Regions from separate parts of the Priestia aryabhattai genome, predicted to be linked through region 1. Evidence: a T-box and tRNA genes for the amino acid it is inferred to sense, from the RefSeq annotation. Region 1 holds a T-box; the other holds one or more tRNA genes.

Region 1 (4,797 bases):
GTTTAGCTATTACATTTACGATCCTAGCTATCAACTTCATTGGTGAAGGATTAAAAGATGCTTTGAATCCAAAATCTCTTCGTTAAAAATCTATCACAAAAGTGTGATAGATTTTTTTAGGTTTGTCAGACCTCCTGACAAACCTATTATTATAGAAGAAACTCGGATTTTTTGTTGCTTATAGGGTTGGAAATAGTTCATGAAGCCTTTAACAATCATTAGCAACGCCGTTATGTCTTAGCTTCGAAATAAGTGCATTTGAATAATAGCCAAGAACAAAGGCATTTTGTAATTAATTTTTAGAAAAATAACATCATTTGGAATAAAAATTCCTTTCTCTGCCTATACTGATGGATAACAAACAGATAGTAAGTGAGGGGTAAATTATGCTATATCTTCATGATGTATGGGTTAATTGGTTTGAAGGCGAAGAAAACGGTTATAATGTGTGTCATTTCCATGAGTGGAGAAAAGACGATTGTGTAGAACTGCTCGATCAAGCACCATTATTAAAAGTAAATCCGCTTTTATTTCATTACATTGAAAATGATCTTTCCGAGCTACCTCAACAACTACTACAAGATGTCTATCAGAAAGCATACATTCGGAAAAATCATGAACGCACACAGGTTGAATATTGTTTTATCGTTACAGATGGAACGAATATTTTAGCAATTGACACGATGGGGTATCATATTCCGATTCGAAAAAGCCGCTTAATTCCAAGACAAGAACAGTTAGTCTATGAGATGATTGCGGACCAAGAAGAGCTAGAATATAAGTTCAGTGAAGACGAGCTAAATAAAAAAGAGCATCATATTCTTTCGCCGTCTCCTGAAACGATGAGAGGACTAACACGTAAAGAACGTCAGCTAAAACAGCTGTTATTTATGGCACTTGATCAGCTACATACAACAAAAAATACAGCTCAAATCCGCTACTGGTACACAGAGTGGAATCCAACGAAATATGAAGACATTCAAGAGATGTCGTTTCAAGACGTATGGAATCAGCTATACGATGAAACGAAGTCAGGGTGGTCACCAAAACATAAATTATTATGCGAGCGCTTAGTAAAAGGACAACCTTTCTTTGAAAAACTTTGGGAAATTGAACAAGAGCCAAAAGTTAATTAAAAAAAACGACTGCATAGCAGTCGTTTTTTTAACGTTTACGGCCAATTCCCATTGCGTTTCGCATTTTGCGAAGCATTTTATTAGCTGTTGTGTTTGCTTTATCGGCACCTTGATCTAAAATATCATCTAGCTCGCTAGAATCAACTAATTCATAATATCTTTCTTGAATTGGAGCGAGTGCTTCAGCTACCACTTTAGCTGTGTCAGCTTTAAAGTCACCATAACCTTTGCCTTCGTACATTGCTTCAATGTCTTCGATCGATTTATTGGCTAAGATTGAATAAATACTTAATAAGTTTGAAATACCTGGCTTATTTTCTTTATCGTAGCGAACAATACCTTCTGAATCCGTTACGGCACTTTTAATTTTCTTTTCAATTGTTTTAGCGTCATCCAAGAGCGTAATGAAAGCTTTTTGGTTTGGATCGGACTTGCTCATTTTTTTCGTAGGATCTTGAAGAGACATGACGCGTGCGCCTACTTTTGGAATACGTACTTCAGGAATAGTGAAGATATCATTGTATTTTTTGTTAAAGCGCTCAGCTAAGTCACGCGTTAATTCTAAATGCTGCTTTTGATCTTCACCAACTGGAACTAAATCGGTGTTGTATAAAAGAATATCAGCTGCCATTAACGGAGGATAAGTTAATAATCCTGCTGATACTGCTTCTTTTCCAGCGGACTTATCTTTAAACTGAGTCATACGCTCAAGTTCACCGATATACGCTACGCACTGTAACATCCATCCCGCTTCTGTGTGGGCGGGCACTTCTGATTGAATAAATAAAGTTGATTTTGCTGGATCAATTCCTACTGCTACATACAGAGCAGCAAGGCTGCGAATGTTTTTACGAAGTGCTAAACGGTCTTGAGGCGTTGTAATTGCATGCTGATCTACAATACAAAAATGACAGTTATAGTCATTTTGAAGTTCAACAAATTGCTTCATCGCTCCAATGTAGTTACCTAAAGTGATTGTACCGCTTGGTTGAATACCTGAAAAAATTGTTTTCATCAAATCTTCCTTTCATCTGCACATATATGATGCTAGTTTAAGGATACAACATAAAAAGGCCCATTCGCTCCTAGCATAAGCTAGGGGCGAATGGACCGCGTTGCCACCCTAATTAGCACACATTATTGTGAACTATCTTTATTCATGTAACGTTGAGGTCAACGTTCAAGCTTTGCACTTGAAAGCTCCAAAGTCCATTCTGCAGGTTTCAATGTTTGTTCTCACCAGCCACAAACTCTCTAAAAATGAAAATTCTGCATACTACTCTTTTTCACAGCTTTAATTATATAGTTATTCGTTATTATAACGCGAAAAAGCAGGAATTTAAACATCTTATCGCTAAAAAGTTTTATAAGACAATTTACTGGAATTTTTCAGCGACAAAAAAAGACAAGAATCTTTTAATTAAAGCATTTCTTGATGAAAATTTGGTGTAGGATTTGGTAAAAATCTTTTATTTAGTATTTCTAATGACTTTGTAATACTATTGTAATACCTATACTACAAAAAAGATTTTAGACGTCTGACAAGTGGGCACAATCCTTATAAGATAAGGTTTTTTCCCTCATGATAAAAAAATACCATTAAATAATAGTATTGCAATAAATTTTTAAAATATTTATAATAGGCGTAACAAACATATTTTTTACAAAGGTATTACAATTTCTTGATTTTTCAGAAAACACAAAATAGAAAATGTTTTGTTTCAATTAGCGAATTTTGTAATGAATGAGTCTTCTACATATTAAGCGCATACATTGGATTTACAGCATGTAAACAATTGATGAGAGTTTCATAGGGTAGAAGAATAATTTTGCAGTGAGTTCTTTAATACTCTACCATACGAAAAAATAACTGATTATTTTGTATTGAAAGAGGATTAAGAAATTAGTGAATATCAAAAAATATGGTTGCCACACAAACAAAATTTAATAGGGGGTAACATGCAATGAAGAAAAGGTTGTCGATTCTTTTCAGTTTGCTGCTTGTAATGAGCTTGTTTTTAGCTGCATGTGGATTTAACAAAGAATCTGGTGGCAGTAGTAGCGGAGGCGATGATAGCGGAAAAGCTAAAAGCCAAGATCTGCGTGTGAATATCAAAACAGAACCGTTTTCTCTAAACCCAGGTTTAGCAAATGATAGTGTATCTGGTGCGGTTTTAAGACAAACTTTTGAAGGGTTAACTCGTCTAGGTAAAGATGGTAAGCCTGAAGAAGCAATGGCGAAAAAGATTGATGTAAGTGATGATGGATTAGTTTACACATTTAAATTAAGAGATGCTAAGTGGTCAAATGGTGACCCTGTAATAGCAAAAGACTTTGAATACGCTTGGAAATGGGCTTTAGATGCTAAAAATGAATCACAATATGCTGAACAGCTTTATTACATCAAAGGTGGAGAAGCTGCTAATAAAGGTACAGGAAGTATGGATGATGTTGGTATTAAAGTAGTAGATGATAAAACTTTACAAGTAACTTTAGAACATCCGACAACTTACTTTTTAGAGTTAACAGCTTTCTATACGTACTATCCGGTTGATAGTAAAGTTGTAGAAAAAAATCCTAAATGGTATACAAATGCTGGAGATAATTATGTAACAAATGGTCCTTTTAAAATGACTCAGTGGAAGCATAACGACAAAATTGTTTTAAAACCTAGCGAGAATTATTGGGACAAAGATGCCGTAAAATTAAAAAATATTGAAATGTATATGATTAACGATAATGCTACTGAGCTTTCTATGTTTGAAAAAGGTGAACTAGATTGGGCTGGTAACCCTGCGGGACAACTTCCTCAGGATGCAATTCCACAACTAAAAGATAAAGGAAATCTTCATGTTAACGTAAAAACAGGAACATATATGTACAAGTTTAACACTGAAGATAAAGCGTTAAGTAATGCTAACGTTCGAAAAGCTTTAGCTTATGCAATTAACCGTAAAGCAATTGTAGAAAATGTAACTAAAGCTGAACAAGTTCCAGCAACTGCTATGGTGCCTGCACAAGCATATGGTGAGAAGAAAAATAACTTATTTAAAGATAATGATGTAAAAAAAGCGAAAGAACTTTTAAACAAAGGTTTGAAAGAAATGGGATTGTCTAAACTTCCTCCAATTAAAATTTCTTATAACACAGACGAAGGGCATCAAAAAGTAGCACAAGCCGTTCAAGATATGTGGAAGAAAAATCTAGGTGTAGACGTCCAACTTAATAACCAAGAGTGGAACGTTTATATTGATGAATTAAATAAAGGAAATTTCCAAATTGGCCGTATGGGTTGGATAGCAGATTTTAATGATCCGATTACATTCTTAGAAATGTTCGAAGATAAAAACGGTGGAAATAATAACACATTCTGGGAAAATCCTAAATATCAACAGTTACTTGATCAATCTCGTAAAGAGCAGGATCCTAAAAAGCGTTATGATATCTTAAAGCAAGCAGAGAAAATCCTTATGACTGACATGCCTGCAGCACCAATTTACTATTATACAGATGCTTGGGTGCAGGATGAAGACTTGAAAGATGTAGTTTTGTCTTCAACTGGAGATATTCAGTTTAAATGGGCTCACTTTAAGTGAAAATAACAAGCTTTTAAGAGAAAGTATATGGGAGAAATCCCATATACTTTTCTGCTTGAATAAGT
Region 2 (4,797 bases), on a different contig from region 1:
ATTATGATTTTTTTATTTTTCAATACAACCGGAAAATTTTCATTGTTTCTCTTCATATTTTCATTTACAAATTTCTTCGCATCATCCTTACTAAAAACACCTTCTGGTATGTACTTCATGACGTCAGCATCAGATGTGTATTCGTAGACATCTTGCCAATCTTCATATTTGAATTTGCGTATTAGTAATCTGTTAGTCTCAATGTTCATGTGATTCTCCCCTATCTTAAAGCTATCTTTCTACACGCTTGTTTCGATAGTGAAGATATAAAAACCTCTTTGTACCAAGTTACTATTGCTTTTGTTGACGCTTCTTTAAAAAAAGTTAAAGTAACTCTGCGAAAAAGAAAAATAAAAGAGAAAAAAGGACAAATAATTCAGCCACTTCCATTACTCGAAACGGGCTTAAAGTATTGTATAGTGCCTGCAGCACGTTCGTTCTTTGAAAAAGATCAATTCCTATAGTATGAAGGATTACACGTAGCAAGATTTCTTTTACATATGCCACTTTTTGCTGTCGTACCTATGCTGCTTTTACTCATTGCATTTTTTAAGAATAGGAAGAAGCAGCGGAGACAATAACAATAAGCTTGCAGTTAGTGAGGTGATTTTGGTGTATATATGGTTTTATGATCATTTTGTTAATACCATCCTGTTTCCGCTTACTTGTATCATACTAGTGTGCCTATCATTAGGACTGTATGCTTACTTTAAGCTAAAAAAAGTGGAAAATTGAGAATAGATAACTGTTTCCCTTATTCAAAACAGGAAAGATACAATAAGGTAGAAGGCAACTGTTATTCCCGCTGCAATTAAAGCCGGCTTTAATTTATACTTGGCATATTCAATAACAGATAAATCTAATATTTTGGCGATGGTATTCGTATCGTCGCTTAAAGGCGAAGAAAACGCTCCAAATGAACCGCTAGCAAACACCGCCCCGATAATTAGCGGCAAAGAAAGATCTGCAGAACTCGCAAGTGATACGCCAAGCGGCATTAAAATCCCCCACGTTCCCCAAGCAGACCCGATAAAGTAAGAAATAGCAGCTCCAAAGATAAACATAAAAGGAGTGATGAACATATGAGGAATCCACTTGGAATGTGCCGTCACAAAGTTGGAAAACCCTAAGTCTTCTGTAACAGCGGATAATCCCCATACTACCGATAACAAAAGAATAACGGACATTAAGTCATTGCCTCCTGTGATAAAACCATTAAGCAAATCATGTAGGGTAAAGCGCTGAAATAGGAAAAAAATGAGGGTAATTAACGTAGTCATAATCAAAGCTACTACCATCGCTTCCAGCACGTCTGCTTTAATAAACGCTTCAAAAAAGGTGTGGCTTTTATGGTGACCGCTCCACCATGTTAAAAATAAGGTCAACGAAATTACAACAAGTAAAGGTACTAGCAGATTCCAAGGCTTAGAAGGTAAATCCTTCGAGACACAAGGATGACAGTCATGCCAATCTTTTTCGTCTTCTTCCAGCTTCATAGGAGCAGTAGATGTTGAATGATGAAGAAAGCTGAAATAAATTCCTACTAAAATAATCACAATCGAAAAGAAATTATAAGGAATGCTTTGAATGAATAAAGAATACGCGTCTTGTTTTATGCCTTGATGATCAATCGCCATTTGAATGATTGACACCATATATCCTACAAATGCCGTTGCCACGGGAATTAAGACGATGACAGGAGTAGCAGTTGTTTCAATAACAAATCCTAACTCTGCTGTCGTCATTTTCACTTTCTTCAGTAGCGCTCTCATGATGGGCGCGATCGTAACAAAACGAAATGTAGGAGCACTGAATGTTCCAATGGTTGAAACATAGGTTAAAATAAGGGCTTTTTTTCTTGTATCAATTTTTTCTGCAGCTGTTTCCACAAATCCTTTAACTCCTCCAGCCATCTTAATCATCCCGATAAGCCCTGAAAACGCGTATAAAAAGACGACGATTTCTATATTACTTTTATTTCTAAGAGCTTGTACAACGTAGTGAAGTAATTTTTCAACACCTCCGACAATCGAATGATCAATCAAATAAGCGCCTACTAGTAAGCCCAAAAACAACCCTGGCAGCACTTGTTTGGTGAAAATAGCTATTGGAATAACAATTAAAAACGGTATAATTGAAAACCAACTAGATTCCATAGGACTCTCCCCTATCTTAAAAACCATATTAGATGTCTTTACGTATAGTTCATTAGCTTTTAATGTAACCTCAATATTATGTGTATATTCATGAAAACAACACGTATAAGCAGCACTGCTTTAATAAAATATTTCTAAGTAAAAACAGCACAATAAAACCCTTTATTTCTACAACAAAAAAAAGCAGTTTGCACATGCAAACTGCTTTTGAAATGAAGCGGAAGACGAGGTTCGAACTCGCGACCCCCACCTTGGCAAGGTGGTGTTCTACCACTGAACTACTTCCGCGCATATATGAAAGTAAAGATGCGGGTGAAGGGACTTGAACCCCCACGTCATAAGACACTAGATCCTAAGTCTAGCGCGTCTGCCAATTCCGCCACACCCGCGTGTGAATTAAAAGATAGCTCCAAAATGGCAGGGGCAGTAGGAATCGAACCCACACTGACGGTTTTGGAGACCGTAGTTCTACCTTTAAACTATGCCCCTAGAAATGATTTCTTCAAAAGAGCCTCGTTTATTAACGACGCTATATCATAATAAAACATATATGAAATTTCGTCAATAGGTCTTTTTATGAATCACGACTAGTACTAGCGGTTTCAAAAAAACTGTAAGGCATATCACCGCTTGTTACATTACCCCTTTACCAGTTGTTGTACCTTTTAATCTCTACTATTTATTTTTAGAGACTTGCTGCAAAAGCCTTTTTTAGACAAGGCGCTGAACTATACAAAATGTCTCCAAAATCTCGTGAAGACTGAAAGAATATGTAGGAGTGCAGATTTCATAGGAGGTACGCTTTTTTGAGAATCCGTATTAAAATCCACAGGTTCTCCCTCGTTCCCCACAAGCATACTGTGTGAAACCTTAGTTTCAATAGCTCCTGTTAACTCTGCTGCAAATTCTTCACTATCTATCATAACCATGGATTCAGTATTTAAAAATACAGAGCGTGAATCTAAGTTAAAAGAACCAACTGCGCTCAAACGCTGATCGTAAACAACAGATTTCCCGTGAATTGAATAAGGCTTTTGATATTCATAAAGCTTTGAAGCAGTCTTTATGACGCGATTTCTTACTCCCAAGTATGCAGAAAAAGCCATAGCGTTTGGAGTGGATGTAATAGAATTAGTTAAAATAATTCTTTGCACTTTAGGTTTTACTCGCTTATCTATATACTGTTCCATCTCTTTTGTTGGTACCATATAAGGACTTTGAACGACAATGGATTTTTCAGCTTGCTCAGCAAGCTTAATAAATGTTTTCCATATAAAAGGGCTTTTATTAATTCTTTCAATAGGATTTGTAATAAAAGAAACCTTTCTTGTAGGCATCGTTGATTCTCTCCATACAATATAAGGATGGACAAAAGGTTCGTTTGCTTTTTTGGCCTCTTCGTATTGATCTATTAACAATTTCTTTCCTGAAAGGCCACGAAATTGTTTAGTTTTCTTGAGCTGCCGAAAAGCTTTGCATGTATACGGGTGGTTCCATAATTTCTCCACATACTTCTCCATTGAGAGAATGACACTATGATTTTCTTGCTTTGTGTTATAAATCAGCACATCACGGTCATAGACAAAATTTTTATCTGGTTGACTGGCCAAGTATTTATCTCCAATATTTCGTCCTCCAATAATACCTAATTGGCCATCGACTACTATTATTTTATCGTGAAGACGATTATGCCATGTCCAAGGTTTAAAAATAGTAAAGGGCTCATAGTACTTTAATTCAATATTATTATGGAAAGCTAGAGCATAAAGAACATTTTTCCGCTTGCCTTTTAACCCATGAGAGATCCCGTCTAACAGCACTCGAACACGTATACCTCGATCCGCGGCTTCGAATAAAGCGCCCATAAGTAAATCCGAAGAACGACCTTTACCAATCGAAAAGTACGCAATATCGATTGTATGCCTCGCTTCTTGAATCATCTGCATCCGAACAAGTCCTGAAAAATAACCGTTTTCTAAAAGCATAACTCGGTCTGCGGACTCTTTCTTCCCGTAGAAATTCTCAGTATTCATTACTTTTAAGTCTTTTCCCTTATGCAAAGGGACATAAAACAGTACCACTGCAGTTACGAATACATATATGAAATACAATACGACAATCATTATTAGTATATTTATTAGCATGTTTCCTGTCACAATCCCTTTCCATTCTTATTGTTGTGTTTTTATTAGGATTCTTAACTTTTTAACTTCTATACCTTATAAAAGAAGAATGAATCAAGATTTCAACCAATGTTATGTGCGTCCGCTTCCCTGAATTCTAACTCGAAAAAGCAGAAGGTATTTCCCTTCTGCTTTTACAATTTATATCCTATTGTGAACCTGCTCTAGGTAAAACAGCGGTTCTTTTATTGATTAAGGTCGTTCTCCATATCTTTTATATCTTGCTGAAACTCTGTTAAACGCTGACGCTGTGTTTCAGAAGCATTTTCAAGCGCGTTCTCAATTTGCTGAGAAGCTTCATTCACTTCACCTATCGCTTGCTTTGCTTCATGTCCATACGATGCATCATTTTTAGCTTCATTTGCCTGTTCATATGCATCTACTGCTTCTTTATGCCCCTGCTGTGCTGCTTGAAACGATTGTTGTTTATCTTTATTATATGGGAATTTTTTCATCAT

The links. A T-box is a leader RNA that pairs with one kind of tRNA and senses whether it is charged. The one in region 1 lies ahead of trpS (tryptophan--tRNA ligase), so its partner is inferred to be a tRNA-Trp.
Region 2: it encodes a tRNA-Trp, which carries the amino acid that the T-box ahead of trpS (tryptophan--tRNA ligase) is inferred to sense. The anticodon was not compared.

Annotation. Positions count from the first base shown of each region.
Region 1 covers NZ_JAMBOQ010000007.1:77,776-82,572, forward strand. Annotated here, with positions in the region: gene opp4C (oligopeptide ABC transporter permease) at 1-86, shown strand, start outside; gene M3225_RS24020 (YjbA family protein) at 387-1,136, shown strand; gene trpS (tryptophan--tRNA ligase) at 1,165-2,151, opposite strand; T-box leader at 2,231-2,435, opposite strand; gene M3225_RS24030 (peptide ABC transporter substrate-binding protein) at 3,101-4,732, shown strand.
Region 2 covers NZ_JAMBOQ010000004.1:406,374-411,170, reverse strand. Annotated here, with positions in the region: gene M3225_RS20690 (GNAT family N-acetyltransferase) at 1-209, opposite strand, end outside; gene M3225_RS20680 (Na+/H+ antiporter NhaC family protein) at 759-2,156, opposite strand; tRNA gene M3225_RS20675 (tRNA-Gly) at 2,373-2,444, opposite strand; tRNA gene M3225_RS20670 (tRNA-Leu) at 2,464-2,545, opposite strand; tRNA gene M3225_RS20665 (tRNA-Trp) at 2,572-2,645, opposite strand; gene M3225_RS20660 (phospholipase D-like domain-containing protein) at 2,885-4,279, opposite strand; gene M3225_RS20655 (hypothetical protein) at 4,525-4,794, opposite strand.